DNA from 4 places in the Paenibacillus sp. SER-28 genome. Region 1 is predicted to be linked to each of the others. Evidence: a T-box and tRNA genes for the amino acid it is inferred to sense, from the RefSeq annotation. Region 1 holds a T-box; the other regions hold tRNA genes.
What was found. The T-box of region 1 lies ahead of leuS (leucine--tRNA ligase). A T-box ahead of a tRNA ligase gene usually reads a tRNA of that ligase, here a tRNA-Leu.

Region 1 (5,387 bases):
CGGCAAATAAAATAAGTCCACTCCCGATTACAGCAAGCGTTATCGCTGTTCCTGTCCATACACGTTTCATTTCCGTATCGTCCCCTACTCCACATGGATTTCGGGAAATTGAGCCGACTGAAAACACCGTCTCAATCAAACAGAGCAAGTCTGTCCAATTCCCGTTAAACCGGAGGGTGCAAACAACCTCCATACGGTCTCGCTGTGAGCATTTTCACAAAAAAGTGGTACGACCCCGGGGACGATCTAACATGCTCAGACATAAAATTCGTCATGTCGGCCAAGACCAGGCGCATACACTAAGAAGAATGACAGCTGACAGCACAGCGTCTATACCGCAAAGTATGAAAGGAGGACGTTGAACAATGAAAGTTGGATTTATCGGGACTGGCAGCATGGGAAGTCTGCTAATTGAGTCTTTTATTAATTCTAACGCACTCAAGCCGCAGCAAATATCAGCAAGCAATCGAACGCATTCCAAGGTAACCGAGCTAGCCCGTCGCTATCCAGGTTTGCATGCAGCCCAAAGCAACCGTGAAACGGCAGCGGAAAGCGATGTTCTGTTTATCTGTGTGAAGCCGCTGGAATCAAAAGCCGTAACGGATGAAATACGCAACGTCATTACAGAAGAGCAAATCGTCGTATCTATCACAAGCCCGGTGCAGATTCGTATTTTGGAACATGCACTGAAAGCCAAAGTGTCCAAAATTATTCCAAGTATCACCCACCAAGTGGGCAGCGGAGCCTCGCTGTGCATCCATGGAAGCCGGATTACAGAGGAGGATCGCACCCTTCTGGAAGAGCTTATGTCCCACATCAGCAGGCCGATTCGGGTTAAAGAATCTTATACTCGGATCACGTCGGATTTTTCGAGTTGTGGTCCTGCTTTCTTGGCCTTTTTTATGGACCAGTGGATTCAAGCCGCAGTTCAAGCTACAGGTATAGACCGTACGGAGCTATGCGCCCTGGCCGGAGAAATGATCATCGGCACTGGAAAGCTGCTCACGGAAGGCGGGATGACACCAGCCGAGTTACAGGCCAGAGTGGCGGTTCCCGGAGGTATTACCGCCGAAGCTCTCGCATTGTTGGACATCAGCCTGCATAGCGTCTTTCCCGAGCTGATACAGGCCACGCACAACAAATATGAAGAGGATATGCAAAAGGTAGATGTCTCCTTCGGCTTAAAGCCGATTAACCGGCAACAATATTAACCAGTTTACCTGGAACAGCAATTACCTTGCGGATCGTTTTGCCGGCCAGTGCCTGCTGAACATTGTCCAACGACACAGCGAATGCCTCCATCGCTTTAGCATCAAGGTCCTTGGCAATCGTTGCACGCTGTACGATTTTACCATTTACTTGCACAACAATTTCCACTTCGGCGTCCACCGTCCATGCTTCATCATAAGCAGGCCAAGCCGCGTAGGTAATGCTATCATTGTGCCCCAGCAGCTGCCACAATTCCTCAGCCAGATGGGGTGCAAGCGGCGACAGCATTTGCACGAAGTTTTCCATTGCTGCACGCGGCAGAAGGTCTGCTTTGTATGCATCGTTGGTGAAGATCATCAGCTGGCTGATCGCTGTATTGAAGCGTAGCGCATCCAGATCTTCGGTTACTTTTTTCAGCGTCTTATGCCAAGTACGATTGAACTCATCGCTACCGCCGTCATTTGTAATTTTATCGTTCAGGCTACCATCCTCGGAAACAAACAGGCGCCATACGCGGGACAGAAAACGATGTGCTCCCTCTACCCCATTCTCATTCCATGGCTTGGTCGCTTCCAGCGGCCCCATAAACATCTCATAAATACGCAGCGTATCGGCGCCAAATGTATTGACAATATCATCAGGATTAATGACATTACCGCGTGATTTACTCATTTTTTCATTGTTGTTGCCCAAAATCATACCCTGGTTGACCAGCTTATAAAAAGGCTCTTTCGTTTCCACTACGCCGATATCATACAGTACCTTATGCCAGAAACGGGCATACAGCAAGTGAAGAACCGCATGTTCCGCTCCGCCAATATACAAATCAACAGGCATCCATTCACGTTGTTTCTCTTTGGATACAAGCTCTTTGTCATTTTTCGGATCAATAAAGCGCAGGTAATACCAGCAACTTCCTGCCCATTGCGGCATTGTATTCGTCTCGCGACGTGCTTTCATACCTGTCTCAGGATCAATGGTTTCCACCCAATCTGTTGCGTTCGCCAGCGGGGATTCACCTGTACCTGAAGGCTTAATATTGTCCATCTCCGGCAGTACGAGCGGAAGTTGGTCCTCAGGAACCGTTTTGATCGTTCCATCCTCCAGATGAATTACCGGAATCGGCTCGCCCCAATAGCGTTGACGGCTGAACAGCCAGTCACGCAGGCGGTAGGTGACTTTGCCGTGTCCTTTGCCCTCGGCTTCCAGCCATTCAATCATCTTCGGAATCGCTTCCTCATTGGTAAGTCCATTCAGCGGGCCTGAATTGACGTGCGGTCCATCCTCAGTATATGGCTCATTAGCCACATCTCCTCCTTGGACAACCTCAATGATATTCAATCCGAATTGCTTGGCAAATTCCCAGTCACGCGTATCGTGAGCAGGTACAGCCATAATCGCTCCAGTTCCGTAGCCTGCCAGTACATAGTCAGCAATCCAGATCGGCAGCTTTTCGCCGTTCACCGGGTTCACTGCATAAGCTCCTGTGAATACGCCTGTTTTATCCTTGGCCAGATCCGTACGCTCCAGATCGCTTTTACGAGCAGCTTGTTCACGGTACTGTTGTACAGCATCCTTTTGCTCAGGCGTAGTGATAATATCCACTAATTCCTGCTCTGGTGCCAGCACACAGTAGCTTGCGCCGAACAGTGTATCTGGGCGGGTTGTAAATACTGTGAGTTGCTCGTCATAGCCTTCAATTGGAAAACGAACCTCTGCCCCGGTAGACTTACCGATCCAGTTCCGCTGCATATCCTTAATACTCTCAGACCAATCCAGTTCCTCCAGATCATCTAGCAGACGATCCGCGTATTCCGTAATTTTCAGCATCCATTGACGCATTGGTTTACGGACGACCGGATGACCGCCACGCTCACTCTTGCCGTCAATAACTTCTTCATTCGCCAGCACTGTTCCCAGCGCTGGGCACCAGTTCACGGGTACTTCAGCTACATATGCAAGGCCGCGCTTGTACAGCTGGATGAAGATCCACTGTGTCCATTTGTAATAATCAGGGTCCGTCGTGCTGATTTCACGATCCCAGTCGTAGGAGAAGCCGAGCGATTTGATTTGACGGCGGAAGTTATTTACGTTTTTCACCGTAATTTCGCGTGGGTGTTCCCCTGTATCCAGCGCATGCTGCTCGGCAGGCAGACCGAAGGCGTCCCAACCCATCGGATGCAGTACGTTGTAGCCGCGCATTCTTTTATAACGTGAAACAATATCCGTAGCTGTGTAGCCCTCTGGGTGGCCTACATGCAGGCCGGCTCCAGATGGGTACGGAAACATATCCAAAGCATAAAACTTCGGTTTGCCCGGCTCTTCCCCGGTGCGGAACGTCTTATTCTCATCCCAATATTTCTGCCATTTTGGTTCAATACTTTGCGGTTGATAGCCGTGCTTCGGCTGTGTGTCTGTCATTGTCTTTTTCCTCCTCAAACGGTATGCAACAAAAAAACCTCTGCATCCCGTAGCGTGTCAGCGCTAGGGACGAGAGGTTATATTCCCGTGGTACCACCCTAGTTAGCAGAAAGCGTTCTTCGCGTTCTACTCCCTTTGCACCTGATAACGGAGGTGATCCGATGCGGGTTAATAACAGGATACAAGCACCTGTAAAGGCGTTCCTGCGTTGGACGCATATCTCCGAGGCGAGTTCACTTTGCGCTGTCAACCGGCTTGCACCACCCGCCGGCTCTCTATATGTCCAGACAAAGCTACTATTCCTCATCAGCGATTGTTTAACCGTTAATAATGGCACTATTATATTGAAAACCGCGAAAAAAGTCAAATAAGGACTATCTTTGGTGTTAAAGACCCTCTTCATACTAATTGTTCATGACACATGCATACGAATGTTTTATAATAACTTCGAATTAAATTGATGAAAATTGAGTTGAGTTGAGATAAGAAAGGTGAGCTGAGACATGGCACAGATTAAAATTTTCGGAATAAAAGAAGCTCTAAATCCAATCAAAAAGCAGCTTTCAGAGGTGATTCATTCTGCTGTGGTGGATGCGTTCAAATATCCTCCAGACAAGAGGTTTCATCGTTTTTTCCCTATGGATCAGGAAGACTTTATATATGCCGATGGTCGCTCTGAGGCGTACACCATTATTGAAATCAGTATCTTTGAAGGCAGAACGACAGAAGCTAAGAAGCAGCTCATCCAGCTGTTATTCCAACGAATTACGGACCATTTTGGCATTGCTCCACAGGATCTTGAGATTACTATATTTGAAACGCCCAAACAGAACTGGGGTATTCGGGGTGTACCGGGTGATGAGCTTCAGTTGAACTATAAAGTGAATATATGAGTGCAAAAAGACGCCCTTCATGTCATCATGAAAAGCGTCTTTCTTTTCCTAAATTTGCTCAATGAGTCTTCACTATTTTACAGCAACATAAAACAGTCTCGCCGCGTCACCTTCTGCTTCTACCCATTCAAAATCCGCATATACCTTCACATCACGAAAACCTGCTTTGGACAATTCTGCCTTCATCCAGTCTGGATCATAGGCACGCTGTACATGAATTTCCTCGAAACGCTGATACAAATCGCGTCCCTCATGTTCTGCTTTCGCAAAGATACTAAGATGATGCTCAATTTCACAACGGGGAGTGTCCAACGCACATGTCCAGATATATGAGATAGAGCGATCATCCAGTACGAATGGCTGCTCTTCATCATAACGTAAAAACGTCTGCGGATGATGTACATCGAACAAGAAGGTTCCGCCAGGCTTCAGACCAGCATGAGTTCTACGAAAAGTAGAAATTATATCTTCTTCCTCCAACAAGTAATTCAGACAATCGCAAAAAGAAATTACAGAATCCACAGGCTCGGGTAAAACCCATTCTCTCATATCTTGCTGTATCCAGCGAACGCTTCCCTCACGAAACAATCGCTGTCCCTGGGGAGTGGTTTCCATTTTGCGACGGGCTACTGCCAGCATGTCAGAGGATAAGTCGATTCCAGACACTTCGAAGCCCGAGTTAACTAGGGGAATCGTAATCGAACCCGTTCCACAGCCCAGCTCAGCCACCGTATGCGGCATACCGTACTGATCCCAAGCCTGCCGTGCAAAGCGTAACCAGTCCGGGTACGGCATGTCCTGCATCAGCTCATCATACACATAGGCAAACTTCCGGTAAGAAGCCATTTTTATTCCCCATTCCCG
Region 2 (5,387 bases), on a different contig from region 1:
TACAGCCTGACTCTTATCCGCCACACCCAGCAGCACCTTCATAATGTAGGCTTCATCAGCAATCACATCCCCTACAGCATTCGGAGGTAAGCGGACTACATCAACTGTCAAACCTGCCTCACGGATCAGCTCAGCCACTTTTGTTCCTGCCGCCACCGAAGTATGCTCATCTTCTACCAGAGTTACATGACGATAATCCTGTTGGTTCAGATAAGGGGCAACAGAGTCCAGTGCTCCATCCCGTACCTCAATAAACAATTCAACCTTTCGGTGAGGATGATCAGCGTTACTAGCCTGCGCCTCTTCGTTCCACAGCTTGATCTGTTCATTCATATTCATTTCATCAGCCTCCTGAAAAAGGAATAATTTGCACAAGAATGCTCCATAATGATTAATAGATTCCGTTTGAAAACGATTACTATTTAATTGTACGCACAAGTATGTGTCCAAGTCCAGCGAAAAAGTACAAGTTGCTTTTTAATTTACACATTCGAAAGGAACATGTTTATGAAATTTGGAACGGATATTGCCTGCGCACTTGGGTTATTGGCAGGTACAACGTTTGGCAGTGGTATTGCTTTTTTGTTCGGCTGGCAAGCTTATCGGGCCCTGACTTCTGTTGCAGTCTTTGGCGTTGTGGGAATTGTCATTACCATTGCCGTTTTTCGCTTGCTGCACCGTAAGTCACTTTCCACATCTAATTCTCGATAAATCCCGTTAGTGAAACGAGTGCAACTTGTTTTTTTGCCAATATACATAAAAAACGGGCACTCTTAAGCAATTGCATCGCTTGAGAGTACCCGTTTTTGTTTTACAAATATCACTTATGAAAGTGTATCAACCTATGGATTAACGTCTAATTCATAATCAATTTCATCAAACCCGAATCCAAATAATTGGAGGAAATCCAGACGGTATTGTTCGAGATCACCCAATTCAGATACGTTTTCTGTAGTGATTTCGGACCAAGCTGCTTTGACAGCCTGCTGCACATCGTCTCTCATTTCCCAGTTATCCAGCCGAATGCGTCCTTCTTCATCCGTTTCCACAGTGGACCCACTGTATAGCGTTTCGAACAGACGTTGCGCCTGCTCAATACATCCCTCGTGCAGTCCCTTTTCCTTCATGACCTTAAACAGCAAAGAAATATACAAAGGTACGACTGGAATAGCCGAACTGGATTGTGTAACCAAAGCTTTATTCACAGAAACGTAAGCTTTTCCATGATGACGCTCCAGTTGCTTTGTTAAAGTATGTGCTGTAGCTTCCAAATCATTTTTAGCTTGGCCAATGGTTCCTTTACGATAGATAGCCTCCGTAATTTCGGGACCAATATACGAGTAAGCCAGTGTGGTTACCCCTTCAGCCAGCAGATCAGCTTCTTCCAACGCTTTTAGCCACAAGGACCAATCTTCGCCACCCATTACCGTGATGGTGTTCTCAATTTCCTCCTGCGTAGCCGGTTCCAGCGTAATTTCTGATACGACACCTGTATTCGTATTCACTGTTTTATTAGAAAAAGACTGTCCGATAGGCTTGAGAACGGAATTAAAGGTCTCACCCGTATCGGGATGTGTCCGTCGCGGTGAAGCGACACTATATACAATCAGGTCTACCTTGCCCAGCTTTTCCTTTACCAGCTTCAACGTCTCCTGCTTAATTTCATGAGAAAAAGCATCTCCATTAATGCTTTCCGCTATGTAGCCAGCTGCTCTGGCCGCTCTTTCAAAGGCTGCCGTATTATACCAGCCTGCTGAAGCCGTGCGCCCCTCTGATGCGGGACGTTCATAGGATACCCCTATGGTGTCCGCTCCCAGACCGAAGCTCGCAGCAATACGAGAAGCCAGCCCGTATCCAGTAGATGCTCCGATCACAAGTACCTTTTTAGCTCCTTGTATTGATGTGCTTTCTTTGATGTAGTTGATCTGACGGTTAACATGAGCCGCGCATCCTGCAGGATGTGCAGTCGTACATATAAAACCACGGATTTTCGGTTTAATAATCATTGCAAGGGTCCCCCTACTTTAGCATTCATTTAATATGGATGTAATGGTTGTCCAGTCATAACTATATAGCAAATCAGCTTGCGGCTCAACACATAACATAACACTTGAAGACAGCCGAAGAAAACTACCGTAAACATCATAGTCTGCAACGCTTTTTTACTCCACTATTCATTTTGAATCATTTTCTAACAACATCACATCTTCTCCTTGCTGTTGTCTTATTTGGATATTAGTCCTTCCCCAAGAACACATTAAGTCAATAATTTCATTTGCTGTAATTCCATATTCCGTTATATAATACTCCACTTTTGGAGGCATTTGATTATACACATGTCTACCTATGATACCATCCTTTTCAAGTTCGCGAAGTTGCTGTATAAGAACCTTTTGAGAAATGCCTGAAATACTACGCTGTAATTCACTTGTCCTTTTTCTACCAGACATTAATAAACATATGATTAATGATTTCCATTTACCTCCGATGATCTCAAGTGTTGCTTCTATGCCTAAATTATATTGTTTCATAGTACCACCTCTTCAACGCTAAAAATAACAAAGTTTATCTAATTAATTCTATAATCGCATATCTTCACTTTAAGTCCAATGCATACTTTCAAGTAACTATCTTACTTTATTGTGTGTATTTACTTTTTTTGAAGCATACAGAATAATAATAGAGCATCTATAAAGGCAAATATGTTACGTAAGAAAGGTGATTTATGATGAAAACTCTTGTGATTTTAGCTCATCCCAATATCGAAGATTCTAGAGTAAATAACAGATGGAAACGAGAATTACTTCAATATACCAATGAAATTACAATTCATGAGATTTATAAAGAGTATCCAAACTGGAGCATTGATGTTTTGAAAGAACAACAGCTACTTGAAGCATACGATAATGTCATATTTCAATTCCCTTTGTATTGGTATAGTTACCCTCCTTTATTAAAAAAGTGGTTCGATGATGTTTTTACCCATGGATGGGCTTATGGTTCAAAGGGTGATAAGTTAAAAGGAAAGAGGCTAGGGATAGCCATGTCCATTGGCGATAAAAAAGAAAATTACTTACCTACTGGTTCCGTTTCTTTTACTGTAGATGAAGTTATAGCACCTTTTAAGGCAAGCGCAGTGCATGTTGGCGCCATACCATTACCCTATTTCGCTGTCTTCGGAGCCTCGTTTCAAGCAAGCGACGAAGACATTGATCAGAGTGCAAAAGACTATATTAAATATATATTTCAGTATAAATAGAATAGTTATAATGGTACACGCATCTTAACCATATAAAAACAGGCTCTTGGTGGCATCCAGCCAATCCAAGAACCTGTAAATGTTAGGCTATGATGCGGTCGAGAGGACTCGAACCTCCACGGGGGGTTAGCCCACACGGACCTGAACCGTGCGCGTCTGCCAATTCCGCCACGACCGCATATTATGTATTCATACCGATGTTTTTCAATCACGGCAATTTAGATTATATCTTCCATAGAACATAAAATCAAGCTATTTTTATATTATATTTTCTATGAATCATTTCCGTAAATATAAGAAAATAACTGGATATCACAAACCAGATATGGTAAAATGGGTCCATCAGGAAAGGAGGTGCGTCAACATCAATAATCATATGTTGAGCGTATCCCTTACCCGGTCCGTTATTCTCTAATTTACAGAGTTGACGGAGGCGCGGGATACGGATCAAAGCTTTAAATAAGCGCCACGGGTAGAAAGACCGTCCTCGGACGGTCTTTTTTATTTCAGCATCATCTATAAGATTACATACTGCACTGTGAAAGAGGAGATACGATGTCGATTAGACCCGCAAATGTGGAAGAGCTCAACGAGTTGGCAGCCATCTGGCTAGATGCTTCCATAGAAGCCCATCATTTTATTGCTCCGCAGTATTGGGCATCACAAGTTACCGAGATGGAAAACAGGTACCTTCCTCTCGCTCAAAACTACGTTATCCTACAAGATGATCATAGCATTGGCGGCTTCGTTTCCATGTTGGATGGATACTTAGCAGCTCTGTTTATACGTGTTGATTCTCAAAGAAAAGGCTATGGCAAGTTACTACTAGATTGGGTGAAGAAGCAACATAATGAGATTCAATTAAAGGTATACCAGTCAAACACAAAAGCATTTAACTTCTATACTAAAAATGGATTTACCATTCAAGCGGAATCTGTTGATGCCGAAACTGACGAGAAAGAATTTGTAATGGTATGGACAAAACATGAACGATATTGAAGCACCATTAGCTATACAATCTTCTTATTTAACCCATAGACCTCGGTATATAAAATCTCTTTAAACGGAGCAAAATCCTGTTCAGCCAGCGCACCTGGATAGCTCATAATTTGAAGCCGCAGATCAGCCTGTCCTTCTCTTAAAGGAGGCTGTACATAGTCAAAATGGTTCAGATGAAACCCCAAACGTTCGTAAAAACCAATTCTTCTCCGAGTCCATTCATCCACTGGTGGCTCAACCTCCAGTACTACCGGTTTATCGGACTGTGAAATAAACTTGCTCATAAGCTCTTTACCTAACCCGCCACCTCGTATAGCCGAATCTACGGCAATGTGCTCTACAAACCGAAAATCTGTAAACTCCCATCCCGCCAAAAAAGCAATTGTTTGCCCTTGTTCGTCCTTTTGGGTAAGTAAACGATAACATGGATGATGAAGCAGAGCACTCTGTGACTCGAATGTCCTGCATTCCGTTTCAGGAAAAGAAGCCTCCATAATCGCATATACTTGAGAGAATTCAAGTTCATTCATTTATACTTTCAACTCCTCTAACGTTAACTTGTTGGTCTACTAATGTCATTTACATTAGGGCCCTAACCCTTTAGACCTTGTTTAATTCCATAAGCGTCAGCAATATGTGTTCCAACAGCTCTGGAATGTCTTCCATTTGATCTTCGTTAATTTGTCTGGAAAATCGGAGTTCAATCCTGTTTTGGTATGTAGACGTCTTCTCTCCATAAATCTGACTAAGCGTTTGTACCGGTCGAAGATCGGGCTTCCAAATTTCGGTCAGTATATTTTCAATCCGGCTGCATTGTGACTCAATTTCACGAATTTCCATGTAAAAACTCAGCAACAAGACACATCCCGGAATTTGATCTTTGATTTCCAAAATTTCAGCAGCCAAGTTGTTTAAATCCGCCTTCAGTTGAATCTCTGCTGTCACACTCGGATGTTCTCTCAGTCTGAATTGGACAGCAAATTCACGTGACATCACAGACATTTCCAATCTGTCGATTCGCTGCGTAATGTCAATACGTGAATCCAGATTATCCAGATCGTAAACCGTATTTTCCAGGGCCACTTTTAAATTATCAAAAACGGTCGGGTCGAACATATATTTTTCACCT
Region 3 (5,387 bases), on a different contig from region 1:
CCTTCAGTGAATTCCAGCAATACCTTACTCATGAGGGAAAGCCCATTGACAGCGGAGATCTGCTCGAACGGGTGGAAACAATGCTCGACAACCATATCACTCTGTGGGAAGACAAGAAAATAGACCTGTCCATCACGGCGTTCGGCCACTTTGTTCCGGAACTCAAAAAGCACGGAGTCAGATATATCTTAATCCGGCCCACTTTGGAAAACGTTAAAGAGACCATAAGCGAGATCATCAACGAAATTACCATCCTCAAGCTTAAGAGCCAGAGGGCAGTTGTTGCATGCTTATCGGCCAAAACGGCGGAGTCGCCATCTGAAGAGCAGCTTCATGAGCTGAAAGTCCTTGTCGGCAGGTTTCTGCGCAGCGTGAATCTGGCAGACACGGCCCAAATTTCAGAAGGCTTTGTCAGACTATACACCACCTACGGAAATTTCATGAAAATCACCTCTAACGCGCATAACTGCACCCTGCTGGAGTATCTGGAAGGATACATAAGCGACAAGGTGAAAATCGGGTGGGGCTCGGGGCATGAATATTTTCAAGCTAACGTCAACGCCACCAAAGCTCACAGACAGGCGGAAGCCTTTACGGGCAGCTGCAGCTTTTTTATAAACGAGGATCAAAAGGTTATCGGCCCAATGCGGAGTATGAATGTCATACAGTTCTCTGAACAGGGGGACCCGGAAATCATGGCGTTAGCCAAAACCATCGGAATAAACAACATCAATTTGCAAAAAATCATGTCCTATGCAGAAATCATGAGAACCAATAAATTATCCTCTGAGGATGTTGCTGAGTGCCTGTCCATGACCGTCAGAGGTGCAAACCGTATTCTTAACAAAATTGAAGAAAGTAAATACGTACAAACGGTATTTGAAAAACGGGACAACAGTAAAGGACGGCCCAAAAAATACTACGAGCTGTTGTTTCTGGACAAAGAAGGGCGCAAAATAAGCAGATGATACGCATTGGCAAAAAAGGCACATTTTCAAAACTGAAAACGTGCCTTTTTTGCACTTATTTACCAAGTCAAATCATTTCCTGGTCGGACGACCAGCTCTGTACATGCTGCAGGAACCGCCGCGTTGCAGGGGAAGCATATTTCATCGAGTTGACCGCGATGCCAAGGGAACGGAAGCTGTGCTCCTCCAGCTCGAGCATGGCTACATGCTCATGCTGAAACTGGGTGACCAGCTCCGGTAGGATGCTGATGCCCAGGCCTTTCTCTACCATAGCTATGATCGCATAATCATCCCCAGCGGAGAACTTGATGTTCAGCTTTATCCCGGCCTTCTCCAGTACCCGCTGCACATCATAGTCCGAGCCGGGCTTCGGAATGATGAAGTCCTCGTAGGCGATCTGGGCCTGTGGCATATAAGTGGCTTTACTCAGCAGATGGTCGGTGGAGTGAGTCGACAGCATCCGGTCCCGCTTTACCTGCTGCTTGAGCTGCTCACTCCATTTCAGATTCTCCCGGATGGGCTGAAGAACCTGTTTCCCGTTCACCGTCAGCTACACCAGAACGGCTGCGCACGAGCAGCGGGAAGCCGAATTCTTGCTCCAGGCTGCTGATCGTATGGCTGATGCCGGATTACGTGAAGCCCAGCGCCTCCGCCGCCTTCGTCAGACTGCCCAGCTCCACCACGCCAGGAACACTTCATAATGAGCAATACCTTGCAAATTTCGAGTATGCAAAAAGCCCTTGAATCTCCTCGACAGGAAACTCAAGAGCTCGTTCATTGTTAAATTGGTGCGGTCGAGAGGACTCGAACCTCCACGGTATTGCTACCACACGGACCTGAACCGTGCGCGTCTGCCAATTCCGCCACGACCGCATATAAGTTGTCGTTTATCCTCGAAAGATCAATCTTTCTTAGCGACAAGATAGATCATACCATGCTCATATCAAGATGTCAAACCTTTTATATTTGTTAATTTCCTCTTGATAAAAAAGGAATAATAAACTAAAATAAGAACATAAGTTCTTGGGAACGAATGTTCCTTTTCTTCATTCGGTTATGAATTATCATCACATTTTCCTAAGGCGGTGAATGGTAATGATCTCTTCAGATACTACTCAGCATGAATGGTCTCTTGTGAAAAGTTATCTGCTCCTTACCTTTATTCAAAAAGTATTTGAGCGGGACAGCCTAATTCTTGAAGAAAGCGGTATGCTGAAAACCCCTGGTCTTTATGTCGAAATGGTTAATGCAGGTGTAGATCGTACCGGGATCCTGCTGTCTGAAATAAAACATGAATTTAATAAATATCACATTCATGTTCTGGACATACAACAAAACCACTCCGGCGTTCACGCCACCTATATAAGTAAAGGCAATAAAGAGCAGTTCAGTATGGCAATGCCAGCGTTCCGCAAAGAAATGTATGAGCGGATGCGAGCATATCTCGGGCTCTCAACCTCTATGCCCCATACAGCTGCCCTTCCTTTACTAGAGAAACATCGCTCCGAATTACCAAACAATTCAACATCCAAACCTCTACGCATCGTTGAACGAAGTTTGGTTACATCCTCTTTGGCTTATAAGCGTAAAACGTCTCGCCCTGCTGCTTTTGCCGCAAGCGGAAGAGCATAATCCCCGCACAACCAACACGCAAAAGAAAAAAGCTTCCGCAGACACCAACTGTGCGCGGAAGCTCCATTCCATATTCATCATATATCCAAATCGATCTATAGCCGCTATGACGAAGTATAAGCTCATCAATTAATGATTCGCCTTATTGCAACGCCTTCTGTACACGCGTTACCCCTTGGCTTAGAGCATGTCCTCCACCTACTGCTGCGGCTACAGCAATGGTCTCCATAATTTCCTGATCACTGGCTCCTTTGGACCGCGCCTCGTCCACGTGATAAAACGTGCATACCTCATTGTTGGCAAATAAGCCAATGCCTAGCGCAATCAGTTGCTTGGTTTTCTCATCTAAGCTGCCGGCTTGAAAGCACTCTCCGGTAAAACGATGATATGCATGAACTACCTCGGGCAACCGATCTTCCAAATGGCTGATTTGATCCTTGTATGCATGTACTTTTTCGTCCATAACCGTCATTGACACAGCACGTCCTCTCTGTTGGATTTTCCTTCATTACTGTGTCCGATTTAGAGTTTCTGTATGCCTAATGAATCACCCAGTTATTTTTATCCAACACCCATTTGAAAACCCATTCCTAATCCAGATCTATCGGATTGTGACGCGGCTCGCTGAACGACTGGTATGTATAGCTGCGATCCAATTTGACCACACGTCGATTCTGGCGACGAATAAGCACCTGTTCCTCATCCCATGCCAGTACAATGCCCACAACATCGTTGGACTCCAATCCATCGCGTACGACACGCACCTTTTCACCGGAGAGTCGATAAGCATCCAATTCTTCGTCCATAATCATCCTTGTCCCCTCCTTATTCACTTTTTTAACATAACGATCATGGTTCTATATACATGAAAAAAGTTTAAAAAGAGACCTAAACGAATCATTTAGGTCTCTTCTCTCTTACTACTTATATGGATTGCCAACAGAGCGACAAATTATCCCGACTGATTCACACTGTGATCATGTTCTTTTGTATCATTCTTCTCATACCAGAAGTCCAGCACTTGTGCAGACAACACTCGCTGATCTACATACTCCACTTGGTGAGCAGTAAATTCTTCTTTCCAAGAGAAGGACAATTCTTCGCATAGGTTAACCAACGTCAACAACTCAGACCAGGCCACATAGCGTTTATACCAAAAAAACTGAGGATGTTCAATCATATAGGGATACAAATCGTCGAATTCCGTATGCTTACAATCCAAGGCACGCTCAAAGTGTACTTTAGCCGCTGCCAGTTTTTCCAGAAAAAACTGTTCGGTCAATTGTTCTTTCCCCATGTTGCTGCCTCCTCTCCAAAACCTTATATATATTATAAGCGAAATTGAAGCTCATGCAAAGGTTATTATTAGAAATAAGGATCAGGAGTTTTGAATTGTTACTATTCAGCAAACTCAATCTTGCCGTCAGCTAACGACGAAATTTTGACCAATGACTCTACACGAATACCCTGCTCACGGATGGTTCTCGCTCCGGCCTGAAAGCTTTTTTCCACCGCGACACCAAATCCAACCAACTCCGCTCCGGAGCGTTGAATGATTTTAACCATACCTCGCGCCGCATCACCATTAGCAATAATATCATCAATGAACAGAACACGGTCATCTTCGTAAATAAATTGACGAGACAGCATAATATCCGTAACAATACCTTTAGTAAACGAAGGTACACGTTCACACAGCGCGTCTGGATCAGCTAATAGGGTCTTTTTACGACGAGCAAATACCAACGGTACACCCAGTTCCAATGCTGTCGCAAACCCGATGGCAATGCCTGAGGACTCCACGGTCACTACTCTGGTAATCTTCTCTTCTCGGAAACGTGCTGCGAACTCTCGTCCCATTGCCATTGTCAGTTCTGGATCAACCTGGTGATTAAGCAAACCATCCAGCTTCAGCACCTGATCTGATGCAATCACGCCTTCATTTAAAATTCGTTTCTTTAATACTTCCATTACATGACCTCCCACGGCAATCCTATGCGGTAAAAGTACCATACTTCACCCGCCGCTTTCAAGCTATAGCTGCTTTCCATGCGGTCATGTGACATTTTTTTTACGCTTGTTCCAGAACCATGCAGTGATTCCTCCCGCAACGATTAAAAGAATAACGACCAGCCCTACCTGATGCGTCACCTTCTCCATTAGTTTCGCCACCTGCTCCCAATGCATGCCCACCGCATGTCCAATCCCCAAAAATGTACCGCACCACAGCAAAGCTCCTGCTGATGCATAACTGATATAGCGAAAAACGCCTAGACGGGTTGTACCTGCTAGATATGAGGATACATGTCTCAAGCCGGGGACAAAATATCCGAACAGGATTCCCCAGGTACCATAGCGCCCAAACCAATTTTCAGAAGAGGCAATCCTAGAAGGCGTAAGCCTCACCCATTTTCCGTATCGATGCAAAAGTGGTTTGCCCAGCAGACGCCCCAGTGTGTAGCTAAGCATCATACCCGTCATACTACCGAAAAATGTGACTGCCAGTGCAGCAATGAAGTTGTAGTGCCCTTGAGACACGAGCCCGCCGAAGGCGATCATTAGCACTTCGTCGGGTATCGGCATACCCGCTACTCCAAGTGCAAGCAAGCCGAACATTGCCAAATATCCGTATTCCAGTATCCATGCAAGGATTTGACCCATAAATTACGCTCCCGTCAAGCTATTCATTAATTCACTTTAATTATTTTCAGTCTCATCCAGTCATGTCCTATTTCAGTTGAACATAGTTTGTATTATATGCTCGCTGCAGCGTTATTCAAGCAGGCA
Region 4 (5,387 bases), on a different contig from region 1:
TGGACGTTGAGTGCGTTTCGAAATCCAATGTATGATGCCGAAAACGATGGCTGCCTGAAATAAAAATATGCCCATCATCATTAAACTTGCTATAAAGATTGGGGACATCGGTATCCTCCTCCTGGGTTTACAAACAGAATATGCAGGTTGTAACCGGGATGTGGATTCTTAGATGTGAATTTAATTACAATTGCAGTAAACAATTGAGCGCTGGTTACGATCTTGAACAAGTTGACTAAATTATACCATAACTACCGTCCTGCAATGAAAGACGTCTAAATACCCACTCTACCTTGATTCGACATCATACTTTATATTCAGCGAAATATTGACATATGGATATGCACTTCATATATATGAAGATGCAATCAGAAATATGTGGTAAGTATATACATAAAAGCACCGCGAAATCGACGGAAAAGTTTGGTATGATTAAAGTGGATTGAAAAGGAGGTACTCTTATGAATGAAGAAAACAGACCATTCTCTAGATCGGCAGATGCTGAAGGAGCAAAAGCGAACTTTGATGCCAATCAGCGGAAGCTCCACTCCGAGGGAGTGCCTAGCTTATGGCGTCAGGTCAGCAACCTGCTGATTCTGGTTGGTGTGATTGCATTGATTATCATTTTAGCTCGAGTGCTCTAATTGAAATATCCAAAAAAACGAAAAGAATTTGAAGAATTAGGGATGTGAAATGGTGTTAAAGGCAGCTTTACTTTTTATATTGGCTGGCATCGCTGAAATTGGAGGAGGATATTTGATTTGGCAGTGGCTGCGTGAAGGGAAGACATGGTATGTCGGACTTTGCGGCGGAGTAATTTTGGCTGTGTATGGAATCATCGCTACCTTTCAGGTTTTTTCCTCCTTTGGGCGTGTGTATGCAGCATACGGAGGTGTCTTTATTGTTCTTTCCATCGTATGGGGCTGGTGGATTGATAAAAAGACACCCGACTTGTACGATTTCATTGGTGGATTGATTTGTTTGGTCGGTATAACTGTAATCCTGTTTCCGCGATCAGGGTGATAGGACGAAAAACCCTTTTTTATTTTCGAAAACATGACTATAGGTCTAAAAAAATAAGCTTCATATTCCGAAATAGAACTTAAGGAGGGGGTTCTATGAACTGGAATCAAATGAAGCTTAGATTGAAATTTGGCAGTACTATGCCGAAGAATGAAGGTAATTTCTCTTTTGGTATCATGTGTGGACTTTTAATCAGCATCGTGCTGTGGATCTCGATCATTGGCTGGATTATGCTGATCTTTAAGTGATTTTACGAAATCACTGTACATATCAAAACAAATAAAATTAAGGGCTGCTCACAAACCCGTGTCCTATTACCCATGCTTTATTTTGTGAAATCGTTACGTAACTTGTCTATCCCGCGACCTATGGCTTCATCAATCATATCGGTAGCAGCAGGTGTATCTGCATCGGTGTCAGGAATGCGATTAAATCCTGGCTCGCGCTTGTCGAGGGATTGTTTATGTTCGATTTGATCGTCAGTACGATTTTTTTCAGAGTTATTATCTCTCATAGCACATCACAGCTCCTTTTATTAGGTACATTCAGCTTCTATACTTTACATAAACGCTTGTGCTCCAGACTAAACGTTGATAAAAATAAAACCGGGAGGGACTAAATCCCACCCGGCACTTCCCAAACAACTAGCGATGCTCAATCAGATCAATCGCTCCCAGAACAACATGAGCCAGTCCGAAACCGAGAATGCCTGTAGCTGCAAGTTTGTACTTACTGCTCAGCAACACAGCGCCTGAAGCCGATACTACCGTTCCAAGAACAGCTGGAATCATACCTTCACGCATTCGTAACACCCCTTCTGGTAGTTTGGAAAGACGTTTATTAGTGTGATTCAAATGTGCACAAGTTATACAAAACAGAGAATTTTATTATTTTTTTTAAAAAACACTTTACAATTCGATAAAATTATCGTATTATATGTTGGTGCCCAATTGAACGACATTTACATAACGAGAACACTTCTTAATCAGATGCATGTTTCTCAGATACTTGTAAGACAAGTAAGTGTAAAGATTAGCGTTCCTAAATTTATGCCGGGGTGGCGGAATTGGCAGACGCACAGGACTTAAAATCCTGCGGTAGGTGACTACCGTACCGGTTCGATCCCGGTCCTCGGCACTATGGTTTTTCTCTTGAATCCCTTGATTATCAAGGGATTCTTTATTTTTTACTGATTGAAATCATGACTTCCATATCACAGGGAGCGAGTGCCTTTTTCGCTCTTGGGGACGGATTGGGGACGAGCTTTTGGATCGAAGACATCGAGGTGTGCTGTCGTTTTACGACTAAGCTTCTTGGTGACGTGAGCATAGGTGTCTGAAGTCACTTGAGATGTGGAATGTCGCAATCGATGTTGAATCTCCTTGATAGGATGCTCCCTAGCCAATGGCAATGTGGGCTGAAGGCGGTGTAGGTGTCGATATCCGATACATAACTCCGAGTGATACTAGATAAGTATGCTGATTGAACAAAAGTAAGATTTATCGTGAAATAAAAGCGAAGACTCAACCAGTATAATAGCTGGTATGAGTCTTTTTTTATATCCAATAAAAAATAAATATGCAAATATATAGATTATATTTATAGATCAGCAAGTTTATGTTTAGACACAGTTCCTCAATTAAATTATTCTTAGTCTATTAAACATATTGGAGGATTACCTTAATGAAGAAAGCATGTATAACGATTTTATTTTTAGTTCTTTTATCCCTTCCCTTATCGAATGCTTTTGCAGCCGAGGCAGAGTATTCAGAAAATTTAATTCCAAATATGACATCTAACACCTTTCCATCTGGTGTGGCAAGCGCAAGTAATGAATTTTCATCCGCAAATAGAGCTTTCGACGGAGATTTTGCTACTATTTCTAGCGCTTGGGGCTCAAATGTAAATGCAGCATGGTTAAGATATGACTTTCCTACTCCTGTGGTTATAGGTCAGTATGTTATATATCCACAAACAACGGCAAGTGACCGAGCCCCTAAAGATTGGACTTTAGAAGGCTCCAATGATGGGGTTACTTGGAACATTCTAGACACTCAGTCAAATATCACTGAATGGCTAGATAGCACTCCCAAAAAATTCACTTTCTCTAATTCTAATTCATACAAGGATTATAGAATCAATATAACAGCCAACAATGGAAATCAGATTTTAGCTATTGGTGAACTAGAGATGATGTCTAAAGTATCGAGCTCTACTCCTAATCCAGGAACAGAGGACCCGGACCAAACTTCAAGCGGGGATCATGCTATTCTAGTAGTCACCATGACAACAGGCTTGGAGAAAGAATTCGATTTGAGTATGAAAGAGGTCAATGACTTTATTGCATGGTACGAAGGCAAACAGGCTGGTTCTGGATCAGCATCCTATGTAATCAATAAACATGACAATAATAAAGGCCCATTCAGTAGCCGTAAAGACTACATGCTGTATGATCGTATTCTAACGTTTGAAGTAAGTGAATACTCTAAATAAAAGCAAATCCCCGCTAACCTTTAATTGGTCAGTGGGGATTTACATTTTTATCTCTTCTTAGCCCGATACCATGGTATAACTGCTGTATTAAAACTTTGTTTCGAATCACTTTAATTAATGCTTTACTCTATTCATATGTTATCATATCTGTTTACACAGATGATGAAGTCCCCTTATTTTCGTTATTTTTAACTTTTCTTGTTTTCTTAGTTCTCCGTCTAAGAATGACAAACATATAAACTGTAGCAATCAACAATGACTTTATATAGAAAATGTCATGTAATTGTTGAGAGTAGAAAGCTAGAACAGCAATAAACATAAGGACGGAAACAATTATTTGTACTGCAGGATGATAAACAAACTTTATAAATTTACTATGTTCATTACTTTTTTGAAGATCAATTACTAAATATACTACGAAAATAGGAGTAGTAAATAAAACTCTTTTAATTATATCTACTATTGTTTGTGAATTAAGTGTAGTAAATATAAGATACGACAAAGTAAGTACAATAAAAGTAATAAAAGAAGTATTGGAATTTCTTAATTTTAAAAATCCTACCAACCATCGCACTAATACCTTGAAAGGATAAACAATTAGAAGCGAAAAAATCCAAGTAAGTAAATTCCAAAAAATGTCTGATGTAACGATCATATATAATCTCCAATAAATCCGCATCGGCTACGGTATTTGCTTTTTCATCTGTAATGTATGTATCGGTATTTTCCGTCATTTCCTTTACAGCAGACATACGAGCTGGATTGCTGTCAAAGAAGGATAACTAAATTTTATGGGCTGATAAGTCTAATTGCGAGATATTGTCATAATAGAGGACTGGAGTGCGGACAGAGTAGACCTATGAGCAATGCGAATAAGTATTTCACAGAATATTAAACCCCCGGATTGCTCCGGGGTTGTTTTTTATCTGATCGTATATTCGTAAACTTTATCCTGAATCTTTATCTCTGCTTTTAATGGCTTATCACTTTTAGCCACCTCATTGGGGATCTCTGAAAGATAGTACAGTGTTCCCGTTTTAAGTGGGTCTACGCTAGTTATGTTGGTGTAAGTAAAGTCTTCACCACCACGTTCCTCAATAGTACTGAATGTATCATAATCATATTTGTTATCAAATTTTAGGTTTACTTCCGCTATTTTATCCGCTTTAATACCTTCTGCCCCAAGATTTTTGGCTTTAATGATTAGAGCAAAGAAGGTGGAGTCTGTTTCTTTGGATTCGTATAGTGTGTGGAAGTCTCCCGGTTTAGAGGGTTCGATTTTTTTGGAAATCTTATTTCCCGTTACTGTTATATCAGCGAAATCTTGTATTGTAACTGTCTCGCCCTTTTTAATAGGTGTAACCGTATCTTCTTGCTTTTGTTCCACTGGTGCTGCTGGTGCGGCAGTATTCGTTGGCGTAGTAGCTGGTTTAGTGTCATTTGTTGTGGCAGTTTGTTTAGGCGAGCAAGCTGCAAGCGTTAGAAACGCGGCAGCCACCAATATACCTGTTACAATTTTCATATTATCCCCCTGATTTTGTATTTTCGTATAGTCTATCAGACCTAGGAATATTTTTCTAGGACAAAAGTTTTGGATTCGGCATACAAAAAGCCTTTCTAGAACGTATGTTCGGAATATGATTTCTACATAACACATAGGCTGTATACATGGGAAAGAAACTTGAGGGCAGTGGATTATGGGAAAGAAGTCGGATAATCATCCCTGAACATAAGGAAGCATGCCTGAAGCTTATGAAGGATCACCGACGGCGTGATAAGCATGGATGGACTGGATGATCAAGAAGTGCAGCTAATTGAGCAGGCGCTCATAGTCTCTTACAACACACGTCAACCTATATCGATAGTGGTTT

Region 2: it encodes a tRNA-Leu, which carries the amino acid that the T-box ahead of leuS (leucine--tRNA ligase) is inferred to sense. The anticodon was not compared.
Region 3: it encodes a tRNA-Leu, which carries the amino acid that the T-box ahead of leuS (leucine--tRNA ligase) is inferred to sense. The anticodon was not compared.
Region 4: it encodes a tRNA-Leu, which carries the amino acid that the T-box ahead of leuS (leucine--tRNA ligase) is inferred to sense. The anticodon was not compared.

What each region holds. Positions count from the first base shown of each region.
Region 1 is NZ_JBRECM010000009.1:134,060-139,446, reverse strand. It holds gene ACUYLD_RS19525 (ComEA family DNA-binding protein) at 1-70, opposite strand, end outside; gene comER (late competence protein ComER) at 366-1,211, shown strand; gene leuS (leucine--tRNA ligase) at 1,192-3,630, opposite strand; T-box leader at 3,693-3,949, opposite strand; gene ACUYLD_RS19510 (tautomerase family protein) at 4,134-4,523, shown strand; gene ACUYLD_RS19505 (class I SAM-dependent DNA methyltransferase) at 4,596-5,369, opposite strand; gene ACUYLD_RS19500 (CvfB family protein) at 5,372-5,387, opposite strand, start outside.
Region 2 is NZ_JBRECM010000001.1:773,902-779,288, reverse strand. It holds gene ACUYLD_RS03690 (sn-glycerol-1-phosphate dehydrogenase) at 1-339, opposite strand, end outside; gene ACUYLD_RS03685 (hypothetical protein) at 508-711, shown strand; gene fabV (enoyl-ACP reductase FabV) at 843-2,006, opposite strand; gene ACUYLD_RS03675 (winged helix-turn-helix transcriptional regulator) at 2,175-2,531, opposite strand; gene ACUYLD_RS03670 (NAD(P)H-dependent oxidoreductase) at 2,729-3,259, shown strand; tRNA gene ACUYLD_RS03665 (tRNA-Leu) at 3,353-3,437, opposite strand; gene ACUYLD_RS03660 (N-acetyltransferase) at 3,815-4,258, shown strand; gene ACUYLD_RS03655 (GNAT family N-acetyltransferase) at 4,270-4,788, opposite strand; gene ACUYLD_RS03650 (hypothetical protein) at 4,859-5,374, opposite strand.
Region 3 is NZ_JBRECM010000001.1:852,973-858,359, reverse strand. It holds gene ACUYLD_RS04120 (transcriptional regulator) at 1-968, shown strand, start outside; gene ACUYLD_RS04115 (LysR family transcriptional regulator substrate-binding protein) at 1,036-1,512, opposite strand; gene ACUYLD_RS04110 (hypothetical protein) at 1,515-1,667, opposite strand; tRNA gene ACUYLD_RS04105 (tRNA-Leu) at 1,755-1,841, opposite strand; gene ACUYLD_RS04100 (hypothetical protein) at 2,064-2,600, shown strand; gene ACUYLD_RS04095 (carboxymuconolactone decarboxylase family protein) at 2,743-3,072, opposite strand; gene ACUYLD_RS04090 (hypothetical protein) at 3,191-3,412, opposite strand; gene ACUYLD_RS04085 (hypothetical protein) at 3,553-3,897, opposite strand; gene ACUYLD_RS04080 (xanthine phosphoribosyltransferase) at 3,999-4,571, opposite strand; gene ACUYLD_RS04075 (DedA family protein) at 4,656-5,261, opposite strand.
Region 4 is NZ_JBRECM010000002.1:96,658-102,044, forward strand. It holds gene ACUYLD_RS06030 (hypothetical protein) at 1-108, opposite strand, end outside; gene ACUYLD_RS06035 (hypothetical protein) at 462-644, shown strand; gene ACUYLD_RS06040 (YnfA family protein) at 697-1,023, shown strand; gene ACUYLD_RS06045 (hypothetical protein) at 1,119-1,271, shown strand; gene ACUYLD_RS06050 (hypothetical protein) at 1,349-1,537, opposite strand; gene ACUYLD_RS06055 (hypothetical protein) at 1,668-1,826, opposite strand; tRNA gene ACUYLD_RS06060 (tRNA-Leu) at 2,075-2,160, shown strand; gene ACUYLD_RS06065 (discoidin domain-containing protein) at 2,707-3,516, shown strand; gene ACUYLD_RS06070 (YgdI/YgdR family lipoprotein) at 4,439-5,038, opposite strand; partial or broken gene ACUYLD_RS06075 (YolD-like family protein) at 5,185-5,387, shown strand, end outside.